3 regions of the Serratia sp. GW822-FHT06D09 genome follow, and region 3 is predicted to be linked to each of the others. Evidence: predicted binding sites of a transcription regulator. Region 3 holds the regulator's gene; each other region holds the start of a gene.
The links. Region 3 encodes Fur, which represses iron uptake genes when iron is present. Its sites were predicted from a motif close to ATAATAATGAGAACNACTATCAA; they were not measured.

Region 1 (5,898 bases), on a different contig from region 3:
AGAAGTCGGCCAGACCATCAGCAACCATAAACGGCTGAATGTTACGCATAAAGGCATCGATCGCCGTGGTCATGCAGCCGATATGGGCGTAAACACCACAGATGATCAGCTGATCGCGGCCTGACTCCTGCAGAATTTCCTGCAGCGGTGAACGGTGGAAGGCGCTGTAACGCCATTTCACCAGCACAGTGTCGTCTTCTTCCGGCGCCAGCGCGGCGACCACCGCCTGTTGCTCCGGGTGCTTGTTCAATCCAGGCCCCCACATATCATTGAGCAACGCCCGATCTTCATCGCTCTGCTGATTAGGCTGCGCGGTGTAAAACACCGGGATGCCCTGAGATTTGCAGTAGCGGCGCAGGTTGGCGATGTTCTCCACTACCTGTTTGATCAACGGGCTGTCTTCACCCCAGAAATTCAGAAAATACTGCTGCATGTCGTGGATCAACAGTGCAGCGCGCTGCGGTTCCACCGTCCAGCTCACTTTGTTGGTCGGCAGTTCAGCCTGAGTCGGCAACGCGTAATCATTAAGTTTTGGAATGGCCATGACTTATTCTCCCTGGACCTGAGTCAGTTGTTGCGCCTCCAGGCGTTGGCGCAACAGTTTTTTATCCACTTTGCCAACCGGGGTGAGCGGCAGCGTCTCAACCTGTATAAAGCGGTCGGGTAATTTGAATTCGGCCACGCCCTCGGCGCGTAAATGGCGACGCAAAACGACCGGTTTCAATGGGCTGGTGGCGATAATGTAGGCGCAGCTTTTTTCGCCCATCAACTCGTCCGGCATCGAAACCAACGCCGCATTGATCACTTCCGGGTGACGCAGCAGCAGGTTTTCGATCTCCTCGGCGGCAATCTTCTCCCCACCGCGGTTGATTTGGTCTTTCTGCCGCCCTTCAACCTTCACGTAGCCGTCTTCAGTCAGGCTAATCAAGTCGCCGGAGCAGTAGAAACCGTCTTTATCGAAGGCGGCGGCATTATGGTCCGGGCTTTGGTAATAACCGCGGAAGGTATAGGGGCCACGGGTCATCAGACGCCCGGTCTCGCCGACAGGCAGCGGATTACCGTCGTCATCGGCCACCCATAGCTCGTCATCCGGCGACATCGGGCAGCCCTGAGTAGTCAAAATATGTTGGTCGTCATCATCCAGCCGGGTGTAGTTCACCAGGCCTTCCGCCATGCCGAACACCTGCTGCAGCTGACAGCCAATTTCGGCCGGAATGCGCGCGGCCAGGGTTTCCCCCAGCTTGGCACCGCCCACCTGCAACAGCTTCAGGCTGGCCAACTGCTGGCAACCTCCCCATTCCTCAATGGCCTGCAGCCACAGCGTTACCGCCGGTGGCACCAGCGCCGTCACGTTAATCTGGTGCTGTTCTATTAAGCGGAAGCATTGCCCGGCATCCGGATCGCTGGCGAACACCACCAGCCCACCACCATAAAACACGCCCAACACGCCAGGCGAGCTCATCGGATAGTTGTGTGCTACCGGCAGTGCGCACAGATAACGGGTTTCGTCATCAAAATGACAAATCTCCACGCTGCGGCGAATGCTGTAGTAGTAGTCGTTGTGGGTACGTGGGATCAGCTTCGGCGTGCCGGTACTGCCACCGGAAAGTTGGAAGAACGCTACCTGATCGGCCGCGGTTGGCGCAGCCACGAAATCGCCGCAATCCTCTTCCAGCCAGCTCGCCAGCGACTGCTCACCCTGTTCCTCACTGCGCAAAGCGACCAGGCGCAATGAAGGATGTTCAGCGCGAAACGTCGTCAGGAATTCGTCGTTACCGAACAGGCCATGCTGACGATCGGCAATCAGCAACGCCGGTTTGATCTGCGCCGCATAGGCGTTCAGCTCATTGCGTTGGTGGCTAAACAGCGCATTCACCGGCACCACGCCAATTTTCAACAGCGCAAAGAAAGTCACGTAGAACTCGACCACGTTACCCAACTGCACCAGCGCGGTATCACCGCTGTGAATGCCCCGACGCAGCAAGGCCGCAGCCAGCCGATCGGAGAGTTGATTAAGCTGGCGATAGCTCAGGCTGCGTTGCGGGTCGATCAGCGCGATGGCGTCATTTTTAGCCTGGCGGGTGATGATGTCGGTCAATGGCCGGTCGGTCCAATATCCCCGTTCGCGATAGCGACGGGCTAGTGCCTCAGGCCAGGGAGTAAAAGCAATGCTCATGGAAATGTCTATCCTTGGTTCAGGCCAAACGCCCGCGAAATGGTACTGAGTTTGGTGCCGGTTTCGTGCCATTCAGATTCCGGCGAAGAGTCTTGCACAATGCCGGCTCCGGCAAAGAGTCGCACCTGGTTACCCTGCACCGTGCCGCAGCGGATGGTCACTACCCACTCCCCGTTGCCTTCGGCATCACACCAGCCGACGATGCCGCCAAACAGGCCGCGATCAAAAGGCTCCAGTTGCTTGATCACCTGATGCGCCAGCGCCGTTGGCGTACCGCACAGCGCCGGTGTCGGATGCAGCAGGCAGGCCAACGACAACGCGTTTTCCGCCCGGCTGGCGGCCTCGCCGTCGATTGGCGTAGACAAGTGCCACAGCGTGGTGGTGCTCAATAATTCAGGCGAGGTGGGAATGTTCAAATAACTGCAGCGATCGGCCAGCACCTGCCGCATACCTTCGGTAACAAACTGGTGCTCGTAGAGATCTTTCTCGGAAACCAACAGCTGTTGGCTGACTTCACGATCCCGCTGCGGGTCGGCGTCACGGCGGGCGGAGCCTGCCAGCGGGTTGGAATAAAATTGTGCGCCGGATTTACGCAGCAGCAGTTCAGGGCTGGCGCCCAGCAATGCTCCTTGTTCCAACGGCACATGGAAATGGAAGCCATGCGGGTTTTGCGCGATGATACGCGCCATCAATACCTGACTGTCTACCGGTTCGCGTGTTTCAATCTCCAACAGGCGTGACAGCACCACTTTATCCAGTTGGTCGCCACGGGTTGCTTCCACCGCATCTGCCACCATCTGCATGAAAGGCTGTTGTGCCGGCACTTCATTTTGGCTGATAATTTCCGGTAGGGCTTCCTGTGGTGAGGTTACGCCAGCCAAAAAGGCATCGCGCTCAAACCACTGGGTGTGCTGGGGAATAAAAAGCGCAGAGGGTTGATGAGTATCGAACGGGATCGCGCCGCACAGGACCGGGTTTTTCACCCCCGCCAGTTTGGCTTCGGCAAAAGCATGCCGTACCGCCTGCTGGAACTCGCCGTTAAGCTGATCCCCGCCCTGGGCCGGCAGCGTGATTTTGGCGAAGCAGCCCTGGGTGCTCAGGCTACGGAAAGGAGAGGTAAAGAAAAAGCCGGAGGTCGGCGACACGCCTGCTACGGACGACTCGCTCTCCTTGCTGTGCGGCTTCTTCTGCCCGGTACCCTTTACTGTCACGCTCATCGGTTCTCCCTTTCGTATCATGAACAATAACCTGTATAATAATGATTATCATTTGTATTGAATCGCGTTAAATTACCCTCGTGAATATGCTATGTCAATAAATGTAAACAGTTCTTCTATTCATTATCGTGCTATAAAACCAGCAGTTTTAATTATATAAATGATAAGTATTACTATTTAAATTCTAAGGAATGCTTTATGAAGAAGAACCTGTTCTTCGGCTTCGCACTGTTTGGCATGTTAGCCATGGGTGCAGCCCATGCCACAGAGGCCGGTTGGCCGCGTAAAATCGAAACTTCACACGGCGTAGTCACCCTGCAGCAGCCCCCTACCCGCATCGTTTCCACCAGCGTAACCGTCACCGGCACCCTGCTGGCGATTGATGCGCCAGTGATCGCCAGCGGCGCCACCACGCCCGGCAGCCGTCTCGCGGACTCACAAGGTTTCTTCCACCAATGGAGCGCTATCGCAACGCAGCGCGGCGTAAAGCGCCTGTACATTGGTGAACCCAACGCAGAAGCCATTGCCGGTGAAGCGCCCGACCTGATCATCATCTCCGCTACCGGTGCCGACTCCGCCGTACGCCTGTACGATCAGCTGTCCGCCATTGCCCCGGTGCTGGTGGTCAATTACGACGACAAAAGCTGGCAGGCGCTGGCGATAGAGCTGGGCCAGGCCACCGGGCACGAAGCCGATGCGCAAAAAATCGTTGATGATTTCGATAGCCGGGAAAAGTCACTCAAACAACGTATGACGCTGCCGGAACAACCGACCTCCGCTCTGGTCTTCAGCGCCGACGGCAAGTCAGCCAACCTGTGGACCGCCGAATCTTCCCAGGGGCAAATGCTCAAGCAGCTGGGTTTCACCCTGGCGGTTCCGTCTGACAAGCTGAACAACAGCCGCAGCATGGGTATGCGAAAGGACATCATTCAGCTCGCCGGGGAAAACCTGGCGGAAGGGCTGAACGGCCAGACGCTGATGCTGTTTGCCAACAACGAAAGCGATGCGCAGCGGCTGATGGCCAATCCTTTCCTCGCTCACCTGCCGGCGGTGCAGCATAAGCGGGTTTATGCGCTGGGCAATGACACCTTCCGACTGGATTACTACAGCGCCAGCAACCTGCTGACGCTGTTGGAAAAACAGTTTATTTCTCAGTAGATCCCGCGGCGGGCTGGAGATCGCTTTCCTGCCCGCCAAGGCTCACCTGACGCAGACCTTTCATCGCGAACGCCAGTACCACACCCAGTACCGCCACGCCAAAACCGAAGCTGGTTGAAGTCATGGCCGGCAACATAAACGCCCCCATCGCCCCCAGCAGCAGGGCACCCAATGCGTCCCCCACCACGTTTTGCGCCGTCCACAGGCCATTAATGCGCCCCAGGAAAGCATCCGGCGTCAGGTTCTGAATCAGCCCGTACTGCAGTAATGAGTTCAATGCGCTCAGGTAGCCAAACACCACCAGGAAGAACAGTGCCAGACCGTACCAGGGCATCAGGCCGAACAGGCCGATAGCGACAAACGCGCCAATCGCCGTCATCAGCATCATCCAGCCCGGCCGCGCCACGTGCGCCACCCGGCCACTGGTAAAGGCGCCAATTGCCGCGCCCAGCGGCACGGCGGAATACATAAAGCCCAGCTGCGCCGCACTGACCTGCCACATGCCGGACATCGCCGGGTACAGCACTCGCACCGCGCTGGCCATGGTCAGCAACGCGCCGATCAGCGCCACCATGCCAATCACCCGGTTACGAAACAGGAAGCCAAATCCGCCGGCCAGTGCGCGCAGCGGATGCTCACGCGGCTGAGGGGGTGGCAACAGCTGTGGCAGCTGCAATAAAGGGATCAACGTCAGCAAGGTGCCGAAGGCCGCCAAAGCGTAGTTCCAGGTCACGCCGGCGTTGGCAATCACCAACCCGCCGATCGCCGGGGAAAGAATGGAGCCAAAACGCACCGTCAGCATGCTGATGGCACCGGCCTGAACGATATTTTCACGCCCAACCAGCGCAGGTGTCGCCGCCAGCAACGCCGTCACGCCTACCGCCCCGAAGAACCCGTCCCAAACCGCCAGCAGATAAATCAGCGTTAATGACGGCGCAGGTAAAGCGGCATTTAAACAAAGACCGATAAACCCAATACCGCAGGTGGAACGGGCAAAGAGGATCAGACGGCGGCGCTCGTAGCGGTCAGCCAGTACGCCCCCCATCAGCAAACCGGCAAACATGCCGCTGCCGGCCAGCGTCACGGACAACCCGACCAGCAGCGTCGACCCGGTCAGGGCCTGGATCTGCACCGGGATGGCAATGGCCATCAGCCCGAGCGCCAGAATGGAAATAAAACGCGCGCAGAACACAGCGCGAAAGGCGCTATTGGTCTTAAGCAGGCCAAAATCAAGCAAAATAGAGGGCTTACTCATTAGCTTTCTCACCACAACTAAAGAAAAGGGGCAGCGTCTGTGCTGCAATAGCGAAGGGACTCATGGTACCATAGATGAAAACAATCAATAAT
Region 2 (5,898 bases), on a different contig from region 3:
AGATGCCGTCAGTGAAAAAAAATAAACGCATAACCATCAGTGATATTGCCGCACTGGCCGGCGTGTCGAAATCGACCGCCAGCCTGGTGCTTAATGGCCGCAGCAAGGAGTATCGGGTGTCCGACGATACCCGCGATCGCATCCTGGCGCTGGCCGGCGAGCACCATTACCAGCCCAGCTTCCATGCCCGTTCGCTGCGTTCCTCCCGCAGCCATACCCTGGGGCTGGTGGTGCCGGAAATGACCAACTACGGTTTTGCGGTGATTTCACGCGAGCTGGAAACCCTGTGCCGCGAGGCCGGTTTGCAGTTGCTGATCGCCTGTACCGACGAAAACCCGGCGCAGGAAATGATGGCGGTGAACAGCCTGGTGCAGCGTCAGGTCGACGGCCTGATTGTCGCCTCCAGCCAGCTCAACGATGCGGAATACCAAAAGATTAACGCCAGCCTGCCGGTAGTGCAGATGGACCGCTTGATTACCGGCTCCGAACTGCCGCTGGTGATCACCGACTCGCTGAGCTCGACCGCTACGCTGGTGGAAAACGTCGCGCGCCAGCATCCTGACGAGTTCTATTTCCTTGGCGGGCAACCGCGCATCTCGCCAACCCGCGATCGATTGGCCGGTTTTCAGCTCGGCCTTGAGCGCGCCGGCGTGGCGTGTAAACCGGAATGGATCATCAACGGCAATTATCACCCCAGCTCCGGCTACGAGATGTTCGCCCAGCTGTGCGCACAGTTGGGCCGTCCGCCAAAAGCGTTATTTACCGCCGCCTGTGGTCTGCTGGAAGGGGTGTTGCGCTACCTGAATCAGCACCAGTTGATGGAGAGCGACCTGCATTTGTGCAGTTTCGACGATCACTACCTGTTCGATGGCCTGACGCTGAAAATCGACACCGTGGCCCAAGACTGTCGTGCCCTGGCGCAACACAGCTTCGACATGGTCAGCGCGCTGATTGACGAGCGGCCCCTGGAACAGAACGCGCTTTACCTGCCGGGCAATATCCACTGGCGCCACGCCGGTTCGAAGGCGCTGCTCGGCCAGCCCTGACTTGAGGTTTTTCTTTTTCCGCTTAAGGAGCTCAGCATGAGCCGTGAGATTAACAAAGATACCCAGCTGTGCATGTCGCTGGCCGGTCGCCCAGGCAACTTCGGTACTCGCTTTCATAACTATCTGTATCAGGAACTGGGTCTGAACTTTATCTACAAGGCGTTCACTACCCAGGATATCCAGGCGGCAGTGGGCGGCGTACGGGCTTTGGGCATCCGTGGTTGCGCGGTTTCCATGCCGTTCAAAGAGAGCTGCATCCCTTTCCTCGATGAGCTGGACGCTTCCGCAACGGCGATTGAATCGGTCAATACCATCGTCAATGACGCCGGTTTTTTGCGGGCCTATAACACGGATTATATCGCCATCGCCAAATTGCTGGCCCAGTACCAAATCCCGACAGAAACCGCCTTTGCCCTGCGCGGCAGCGGCGGTATGGCAAAAGCGGTGACCGCGGCACTGCGTGACGCCGGTTTTAAAAATGGCTATATCATCGCCCGTAACCCGCAGGCCGGACAGGCTCTGGCCAGTGCATACGGCTATCAGTGGCAGGCACAAGTCGATGAGCTAAAAGTGGATATGGTGATCAACGTAACGCCAATCGGCATGGCCGGCGGTGCAGAAGCGGAGCAATTGGCTTTCGCGCCCGCGACTGTCGATGCGGCGAAAATCGTCTTCGACGTGGTGGCACTGCCTGCGGAAACCCCGCTGGTCCGTTACGGGCGTGAGCACGGCAAACAGGTGATTACCGGGGCAGAAGTGATTGCGTTGCAGGCGCTGGAACAGTTTGTCCTCTACACCGGCGTACGTCCTACCGATGAGCAAATCGCCCGTGCTGCAGCGCACGCTCGCGGCTGAATATTTTCGAACTCTGGACGTAAAAAAGGGCGCCTGAGCGCCCTTTCAAACTGCTGACAAACCTGTGAAAGGCTAAACCGGTAGGGGTCGAACATGTTCGACCCGATTTAACCCATTGATTATGCTATTGGGCGCAGCATGCAGCGCCCCTACCATTAAACAACAGAGCACTTTGTCAACGGCCTCAAAGGGGCCTGAGCGCCCTTCTAATCCTGGATGATGCCAGCCCGCTACTTGGCGGTGCCTTCCATCCCCACCAGCCCCACTTTCAGGTAGCCGGCTTTACGCAGCGTATCCATTACGCTCATCAGCGTTTCGTAGTCCACGCTCTTATCCGCCTGGAAGAAGATGGTGGTCTCTTTGTTCGCCTGCGTCCGTTGATCCAGCACCGACGTCAGTTGATCTGCACTGACCGCCTGCTCACCAACGTAGAGCTGTTTGTCCGCTTTCACCGACAGGAACACCGGTTTTTCCGGACGCGGCTGAGGTTTGGCGGAGGACGCCGGGAGATCGACACGGATATCTACCGTTGCCAGCGGCGCGGCCACCATAAAGATGATCAACAGCACCAGCATGACGTCGATAAACGGCGTCACGTTGATTTCATGCAGTTCGCCGCTGTCGTCCAGATCTTCATTTAAGCGCATCGCCATAACTCACCCCACCCGCAGTTGGTGGGAATGCTGTGAACGTTTGGCTTCCGCCGTGGCGGCCAGATCCAAATCACGGCCCAGCAACAGCAGAACCTGTGCCGCTACGTCGCCAACCTGAGCGCGGTGACCACTGATCACACGGGCAAAGATGTTATAAATCACCACCGCCGGAATAGCGGCGACCAGGCCCAGCGCGGTAGCCAGCAGCGCTTCTGCGATGCCGGGCGCAACCACGGCCAGGTTGGTGGTTTGTGAGTGCGCGATGCCGATAAAGCTGTTCATGATGCCCCAAACGGTACCGAACAGACCGACAAACGGCGAAATGGCACCGATGGTCGCCAGGAAGCCATTGCCGCGTCCCATGTTACGGCTGTAGCCCGCTACGCGACGCTCCAGACGGAAACCGGTACGTTCCTTGATGCCGTTGTTGTCGTTGGACGCCGCCGACAGCTCCAGTTCGTTTTGCGCATCGTTCAGCAACACGGAGCTGATGCTTTCGTCCGAGAAGCTCTGCGCCAGTTCGGACGCTTCGTCCAGCGAGCGTACGTTGGCCAACGCCAGCTGTTCGCGGCGCAGACGGCGCTTGGCGCGGAACAGTTCGCTGCCCTTGGAGAACAGGATGGTCCAGGTGACGATAGACGCCAGAACCAGGCCGATCATCACGATTTTCACCACGATGTCCGCATGCTGGTACATACCCCAGACGGACAGGTCCATACCGAGGGTTTCCGGCGGCTGGATGGTCGGTTGCGGATTGACCGGAGTGAGGGTTTCAGGCGCTGCCGCGGCAGGCGCGGTGGCTGCCGGAGCCACGCTTTCGGTAACGGCCGGATTAGTCGCCGGTGCCGCATGAGCACTGCCGGCCAGACCTGCCACCAATACCATTGAAGCTAACAGACCACGGCCGAACGCCTGGCCCCATTGCGCCCGGCCCTGACCGAACGATCCTTGATTTAAATTCTTGCCAGCCGTTTTCACGCTGTGCCTCCACCCGTTACCGATCAAAATTGAGGAATAATTCAGCGTGCGATCATATCAAACCAATCAGGGATTGATAGTAGTTCTCATTATTATTTACCAAATAATCGGGAAAATTACTCCTGCGGCGCACTTATGGCTCCCTGGCGAACCCATTCGCCGCCTGTTCGGGCCTATATGCACCCTTTATAGGGCTATTTCGTCACTTTTACCGCACAGGGATGCAACATAGACAGGGGATTTGTCGCATTTTACTGTTACATCCCGGTCTCACCGATAAACTCGCTTGGTTATCGCCGTCAGGCAGAAGGATGGCATGCGAGAGCACGATTGAGCAGAAGATTATAGCCGTTTCTACATTTGGATGTTAAAACGTCTGGATGGCTATAAAGCGTCATGCTAACGTAAGGGCTATTGCAAATGGCCCGTGAAGATCAAGCAAAGGTGAGCCCGCTCCTATGACGTCTAAAAACATCGAAACTACCCTGATTGGCGCCGGGCGCAGCAAGCGCTATACCCAGGGCTCCGTCAACCCCGTCACCCAACGCGCTTCTTCATTGGTATTTGACTCCGTGGCGGCCAAAAAAGAGGCTACCGCCAAACGTGCTCATGGCGAGCTGTTTTACGGCCGACGCGGCACCCTGACCCACTTCGCGTTGCAGGATGCGATGGTCGAGCTGGAGGGCGGCGTAGGCTGCGTGCTCTATCCTTGCGGCGCGGCGGCGGTCTCCAACGCCATTCTGTCCTTTGTCGGCGCAGGCGACCATCTGCTGATGACCGGCTCCGTCTATGAGCCGACGCAGGACTTTTGTACCCATATTCTGAGCCGCATGAATGTGGAAACCACCTATTTCGACCCGCTGATCGGCGCCGATATCGCCGGACTGATTCAACCCAATACCCGTGTGGTGTTCCTTGAATCACCCGGCTCGATCACTATGGAGATCCAGGATATCCCGGCGATGGTGCAGGCGATTCGCGCCGTGGCACCTGAAGTGGTGATCATGATCGATAACACCTGGGCGGCCGGCATCTTGTTCAAGGCGCTGGATTTTGATATCGACATTTCGATTCAGGCTGGCACCAAATATATTATCGGCCATTCCGATTACATGCTCGGCACCGCCGTGGCTAACGAGCGCTGTTGGGACCAACTGCGTGAATACTCTTATTTGATGGGCCAGATGGTAGACGCCGATACCGCTTATATGGCCAGCCGCGGTTTGCGCACCCTGGGCATACGCCTGAAGCAGCACCAGCAGAGCAGCATCGAAGTCGCCCATTGGCTGGCCCAGAGACCAGAGGTGGCGGTGGTCAATCACCCGGCGCTGCCTGGTTGCAAGGGCCACGAGTTTTACCTGCGCGATTTCAACGGCTGCAACGGCCTGTTTTCTTTCGTGCTGAAAAAGCGCCTGAGCGACGTGCAGTTAGCCGAGTTTCTGGATAACTTCAGCCACTTCAGCATGGCCTATTCCTGGGGCGGCTTTGAATCCTTGATCCTGGCTAACCAACCGGAAGAACTGGAAGCCATTCGCCCAGCGGGTGGCATAGACTTCTCCGGCACTCTGGTACGCCTGCATATCGGCCTGGAAAATGTGCAGGATCTGATCGCCGATCTCGCCGCCGGGTTCGACCGAATTGCCAATACGCGCTAACAGAACGCCTGCTTGCATCGGCAACTTTATTCGCCTTGTTTAATGTGTGCTTAAGCTATTAGCGTTACACTAGGCGGGTAACTGTCAGATACGGCCAACACTGTGCCCTGGATACCCTGAAGCCAGGCGCAACCGGTATGCAACAGGATAAATAATGGATGTATTACGAGAGATTGTTCATGCGCTTTGGCAGCAGGACTTCATTGCCCTTGCCGATCCCAGCGTAATTTGGGTGGTTTATGCGGTGCTTTTCACCACTCTATTTTTAGAAAACGGACTACTGCCAGCTTCCTTCTTACCCGGCGACAGCCTGCTGCTGTTATCCGGCGCGCTGATCGCCAAAGGCGTGATGGCCTTTGTGCCAACGCTGATCATTTTGACCGTCGCCGCCAGCCTGGGCTGCTGGCTGAGCTACCTGCAGGGCCGTTGGTTGGGCCATACCAATCTGGTCAAAGGCTGGTTGCTGCAACTGCCCGCTCAGTATCACCAACGTGCACACAACCTGTTTAACCGCCATGGCCTAACGGCGCTGGTCATCGGACGTTTTCTGGGTTTTGTTCGCACCCTGCTGCCCACCATGGCCGGGATTTCTGGCCTGAACAGCACCCGTTTTCAGTTCTTTAACTGGCTAAGCGCGGTGATTTGGGTAGGTGCAGTGGTCGGCCTCGGCTACGCTTTCAGCCAGATCCCTTTGGTTAAACGCTATGAGAG
Region 3 (5,898 bases):
CAACGTTACGATGCCAAGGCCAAGCCTGGGGTTAGCGGTGAAGTACAAATCCGCGCTGTGAGCCCGGACGGCAAGCGTTATAGTCGCGCCGAGAAAGTGTAACTCCTGAACCACGGCCCGTCTGTTCGCAGGCGGGCCGTTATTGATGGTTAACAGCAGCGACCGGCGGTAATCAGCGATGAATTCGATACGGCTGACCTTTATGGTCGTTGCTTTTTTTTCTGGCATTGCCGGGGCACTGCAAATACCGACCCTGAGCCTGTTCCTCACCACCGAGGTTCGGGTGACTTCATTATGGGTCGGTTTTTTTTATGCGGTTAATGCCGGGGTCGGCATTATTGTCAGTTTTTTGCTGGCGAAAAAATCAGATCGTCAGCGTGACCGGCGCCATTTGATTTTAATCTGTTATTTATTGGCGGCGGGAAACTGTCTGCTATTTGCTTTTAATCGCAATTATCTGACGTTAATTACCGCAGGCGTGCTGTTAACCGCCATCGCCAATACTGCGATACCACAGTTATTTGCCCTGGCGCGTGAATACGGGGAACGGTCATCGCAAAACGTGGCGATGTTCAGCGCCATCATGCGCGCCCAACTCTCTCTGGCCTGGGTTTTTGGCCCGCCATTGGCTTTTATGCTGGTGGTGAATTATGGCTTTACGGCGATGTTTATGTTTGCTGCCGGCATATTCCTGCTGGTCACGCTGCTGGCCTGGTGGATATTACCCGAGGTGGCTCGCCCGCCTGTGGGCAATGAAATCGGCATACCGCAAAAAACGGTCTTCGATAAAGATATTAGCCGGTTGTTTTTCGCCTCGGTATTGATGTGGACCTGCAGCGCCATGTATCTGATTGATGTGCCGCTGTATATCACGGCCGAGTTGGGTTTGCCGCAAAGTCTGACCGGTTGGATGATGGGCATCGCGGCCGCGATAGAAATCCCCATCATGATCCTGGTAGGCCGATATGTAAATCGGGTGGGCAAGCGCCTGATGATGGCGGGGGCGATGGTGGCCGGCATACTGTTTTATGCCGGGATGCTGTGGTTTACCTCGGCCGCTGGGTTGCTAGTCTGGCAGCTGTTTAACGCGATATTTATCGGCATTCTCGCCACCGTCGGCATGCTGTATTTCCAGGACTTGATGCCGGAGCGGGCGGGCATGGCCACCACGTTGTTCACCAACAGCATTTCCACCGGTGTGATCCTGGCCGGAATATTACAAGGGATCCTGACCGAGTACGGGCCGCATTCCTCCGTTTATCTGTTAGCCATATTACTGCTTTGTATTGCTTTACCTGTCGGTTTTAAAACCCGGGAAGTCTAGGTGGTTTCTGAGTGAGTCGTTTATTTTTAAACACAAACAAGGATATATGATGGCTATATTGGTGACGGGCGGCGCCGGTTATATCGGCTCGCATACGGTATTGGCACTGTTAGAAAGGGGGGAGGAAGTTGTCGTACTGGACAACCTGTCCAACAGTTCGCCAGAGTCTTTGTTTCGGGTGGAGCGATTAACCGGTAAAAAAGTAATTTTTTATCAGGGAGATATCCAGCAACATCATTTGCTGGATCATATCTTTCGCCAGCATGATGTTCATGCGGTTATTCATCTTGCGGGTTTGAAGTCGGTCAGAGAATCTACCGAAGAGCCACTGAAATATTATCAAAATAATATTTCCGGCTCATTGATCGTACTGGACAGAATGCGCCATGCTGGCGTTAAGCAATTTATTTTCAGCTCTTCAGCCACCGTCTATGGGCCGGCAGAATATACCCCACTGACGGAAAGCTGTCGTGTTGGGCAGACCACCAATCCTTACGGAACCTCAAAGCTGATTGTCGAGCAGATCCTGGCGGAGTTCGCTTCAACGGCACCGCAGATGGCGATCACCGCGCTGCGTTACTTTAATCCGGCCGGGGCGCACGAGTCCGGCTTGATTGGTGAGGATCCCGCCGGCATTCCCAATAATCTTCTGGCTTATCTGGCGCAGGTGGCTATTGGCAAACTCGCGGTGTTGCCGGTGTATGGCAACGACTACCCTACCAGCGATGGTACCGGGGTACGTGATTACATTCACGTTATGGATTTGGCCGAAGGGCATTTAAAAGCGCTGGATAACCTGCAGCCAGGATTTAACGTCTATAACCTGGGCACCGGTAAAGGCTACTCGGTGCTGGAGATTATTCGGGCGTTTGAACGCGCCTGTGGCTTCAAAATCGCCTACCAATTTAATCCCCGGCGTGCGGGAGATATTGCCGAGTGTTGGTCCGACCCGTCTCTGGCGGCAGAGAAGCTGGGCTGGCAAGCCAAACGCAGTCTGGAAAAAATGGTGCGCGATGCCTGGTCATGGCAGAGCAAAAATCCACAGGGTTATGGCTCTTCGCTGCCGCTGTCATCGATAAGGATGCTGGCCGATGAAGCTTAACGACGGGCATTTGGGGGTTATGCAGGATGATCTGTTCCGGGCTGAATATGAGGCGCGGATCAACGATCTAAAGTTTGAGTTTGTGAAATATCAACGTGAGGCTTCGTTGCTGCTGCTGGAGCGTTATCAGCGCGGTGTCGCGCAACTGCGTGAGTGGCGGGCTGCACATGGACATTTATTCGATGCCGCCCGCTGTTCTTCACTATTTTGTGTGCCTACTCGCCCGCTGGCTGCGAGTGAAAAACGGCTGCACCGGATCTGGCTGGGGGGCGCGATACCTGACGACGCCAGAGAGGTTATCTCCCAGTGGGGGGCCGCGCAGCAGGCGGTGGCTAGCACCGAGACGAATGACTGGGTCGGCATGTTATGGGTTTGGGACGCACAGCAGCTGGCAAGGGATGCGTATTTCATCCCCGTACCGGTGATAAAAGGCGGCTACCTGGGGGAGTATGATGCGGGCAACCATCGCCTGCAGGTGCATTCGCTGAGCGAACTGGCGCAAAAAAGGGTCGGCGACAACCTGGGCTTTATCCATCAACTGCACGATAAGCGCTATTACGCCACGCTTTCCGACTACTTCCGTTTTCTGATTTTGATCGAGATGGGGGGGCTGTATATGGATATCGATACCATACCCCACCGGTCGGCGACGCTGTTTTTGATCAAACCAGAGGTGCCTGATTATCTTCAGTTCCTGGCTGAGGGCGAGGTCAGCCACGTCAGCTGGTTGAATCTGTTTCTCGATGAAACCGGCATGATAGTCAGCCGCAAGGGCGATATCTCACTGTGCCGAATGCTGGCGGGGTTGGATCAGATCTTTGCGGCGGAAAGCGGCGAAGTCCCGGACAAGAATTCGGATTATGAACGCAAACTGTTTGATCCCTTTTATCAGCTGTGGAGTCGCCACATAGGCCGCTCTTTCCTCAGTCACGATCGCTTCTGCCAGGATTATGGCGTCCATTATGATGCGCACCCACAGGCCGTCACCTGCGGTATTCGCGGAATGCGTCTGCTGGAGGATGTGATCACCAATGAACGACTACCGCTGTCGCAGGAAGAGCAACACAGCTACCGGCAATGCGTCAGCCGGCTGGAGCAGGTGGACTGGCAGCTTGAGCAGCCGCTGGATCTGGCACGTTATGCGGAAATATTTACCGTTGATGAAGTGCCGCGTATGGCCTATCCAGCGCAGATCCGTTCCGATATTGACCATTACCACTATTATTCCGTACTTTCCCATGACCGCACGCTTGATCGGGTAAACCAGCTATTTGGCGAGTACCTGATCGCCGATAACCGGCGGCAGATTACGGCGGGTAATTACTGGTGTCCGACCGCTGGGGTAGGGGGGGCGGTTTTGCCGGAGCCGGGTGGGGCATTGCATTTTCTGCCTGGACACCAGGCGAGTGAAACAGATAAAACCCGTATGGCGAAGCTGATTTTCAGTACCAGCTACCTTGAGTACTGTTCTGTTGGCAATCGAGCCGGGCTGGATCTGGTGTCATTACAGCAGGCGCAAAATATTGAGCCTTATCTGGGGCTGATCACGGTAGCTTACGATCGGCGTGGAGAGTTTGTCGGTTTTTTTAATGCGGCCACCATTAGCGAGCTGTATGGCATAGAAGCGGATTATCATTATCGCGATGAAATAAGGCCGCTTGATGAGGCTTATGACAGCTTTGTCCAAAGCCAGTGCACTGAGGATGACTATTTCATCTGCAGTCTGGCGATTGAGAGCCAATTCCGCGGGCTAGGGCATTTTAACCAGCTGTTTGCGCAGATAAGGCAGCGAGCACAACAGCACCAGGCGAAAAATATCGTGCTGTGCGTATGGCAACGCAGTGATGCCAGCCAAATCTATCTGAACAAGGGGTTCCGTGTTCGAGGTGTATTCGATCACGCCTGGTCGCTGTTTTTTGATCGGTTGCTGTTTCTTGAGTATGAGCTGTGAAGAGGTTTGCTCATCCGCGTGTCGGCGGGTGGGGGAGTGCTGTGAGTGTAAGTGGGAAGCGAGAGAAGTGCTGTAGAGAAGTGCCGCTGCAATTGTTGTATTTAACGCTGTGAACTTTCCCCGGCCTGTCCGGGGATTTTTTATCCTATTATCGCAGGCACAAAAAAACCGCCGTTAAGGCGGTTTTCAATGCCGGTTAGGACATTATTTTTTGTCGTGCAGGGTGTCGTCTTCGCGGCAGTCACCTGTTTCACAGTGGCCGTACAGGTACAGGCTGTGGTTGGTGAGCTTGATGCCGTGTTGTTTGGCGATATCACGCTGACGCACTTCGATAGACTCATCGCTGAATTCGATCACTTTGCCGCAATCCAGGCAAATCAGGTGATCGTGGTGATGTTGCTGGGTCAATTCGAACACGGACTTGCCGCCTTCGAAGTTGTGACGGGTCACAATGCCGGCATCATCAAATTGGTTCAGTACGCGGTAAACCGTAGCCAGGCCAATTTCTTCGCCCATATCTATCAGTTTTTTGTACAGATCTTCCGCACTGACGTGATGGCATTCCGGATTTTGCAGTACTTCCAGGATTTTGAGTCGCGGAAGCGTGACTTTTAAGCCGGCCTTCTTCAATGCGGTGTTGTTGTCAGTCATGCGGATTCAGTCCTGTTACTATGCTAATCAAGTTGAGGCGTTCTCGCCTTTGGCATCGGTCGGCACAAAGAGTTAATTGCGTCTCATTATAGAACCGGTTGCTCTAAATGGAAACCGCCGGTTGTTAACAAAGCTATAATTGCACAATTGCATGTTATACATGCAACGTCTTGATGAATGGGATAAACCGGAAACTCAGTCTACCTTGATGGTGTGGGAAGTTACAAATCTGTAGCTTCTATTGCAGTAATTTGTACTGCCAATGATGGCCCTGCCGGCACACTATGCACTTTGCAGGGCTTTTGTTCAACCTTTGGCGTTACCCGACGATTTCGGCCAGGCTTAGCTCTTCGACGATTTGTTTTACCCAGCCTTCAACACGTTCGTTGGTCAGCTCAGGTTGGCGATCTTCGTCAATGGCCAGGCCGATGAAATGGCTGTCGTTGGCCAAGCCTTTGGACGCTTCAAAGTGGTAACCCTTGGTCGGCCAGTGGCCTACGATCGCGGCGCCACGCGGTTCAATGATGTCGCGAATGGTACCCATCGCATCACAGAAATACTCTGCGTAGTCTTCCTGATCGCCACAGCCGAACAGCGCAACCAGCTTGCCGTTGAAGTCAATTTCTTCCAGCGTTGGGAAGAAATCGTCCCAGTCGCACTGCGCTTCGCCGTAGTACCAGGTTGGGATACCGAGCAGCAGGATATCGAAAGCTTCCAGATCTTCTTTGCTGCTTTTGGCGATGTCATGAATTTCAGCCACCTCTTTACCAAACTGCTGCTGAAGAATTTTCTGGATCATCTTGGCAATGTTTTCGGTATTGCCAGTGTCGCTGCCAAAGAAAATGCCTACATTAGCCATATCGCGTATAA

Region 1: a site for Fur is predicted at 3,429-3,451, ahead of AC1RKG_RS19665 (isochorismate synthase). Genes of this name have one in related genera too.
Region 2: a site for Fur is predicted at 3,606-3,628, ahead of exbB (tol-pal system-associated acyl-CoA thioesterase). Genes of this name have one in related genera too.

The regions. Positions count from the first base shown of each region.
Region 1 covers NZ_JBXALO010000009.1:65,724-71,621, reverse strand. The annotation lists gene AC1RKG_RS19675 (isochorismatase) at 1-544, opposite strand, end outside; gene AC1RKG_RS19670 ((2,3-dihydroxybenzoyl)adenylate synthase) at 548-2,176, opposite strand; gene AC1RKG_RS19665 (isochorismate synthase) at 2,185-3,393, opposite strand; gene fepB (Fe2+-enterobactin ABC transporter substrate-binding protein) at 3,592-4,551, shown strand; gene entS (enterobactin transporter EntS) at 4,538-5,806, opposite strand.
Region 2 covers NZ_JBXALO010000004.1:334,761-340,658, reverse strand. The annotation lists gene AC1RKG_RS12530 (LacI family DNA-binding transcriptional regulator) at 3-1,046, shown strand; gene AC1RKG_RS12525 (shikimate 5-dehydrogenase) at 1,083-1,901, shown strand; gene exbD (TonB system transport protein ExbD) at 2,132-2,554, opposite strand; gene exbB (tol-pal system-associated acyl-CoA thioesterase) at 2,558-3,532, opposite strand; gene metC (cystathionine beta-lyase) at 3,991-5,187, shown strand; gene AC1RKG_RS12505 (DedA family protein) at 5,342-5,898, shown strand, end outside.
Region 3 covers NZ_JBXALO010000005.1:46,430-52,327, reverse strand. The annotation lists gene AC1RKG_RS13490 (beta-N-acetylhexosaminidase) at 1-102, shown strand, start outside; gene AC1RKG_RS13485 (MFS transporter) at 179-1,324, shown strand; gene galE (UDP-glucose 4-epimerase GalE) at 1,374-2,426, shown strand; gene AC1RKG_RS13475 (glycosyltransferase) at 2,416-4,377, shown strand; gene fur (ferric iron uptake transcriptional regulator) at 4,582-5,028, opposite strand; gene fldA (flavodoxin FldA) at 5,348-5,887, opposite strand.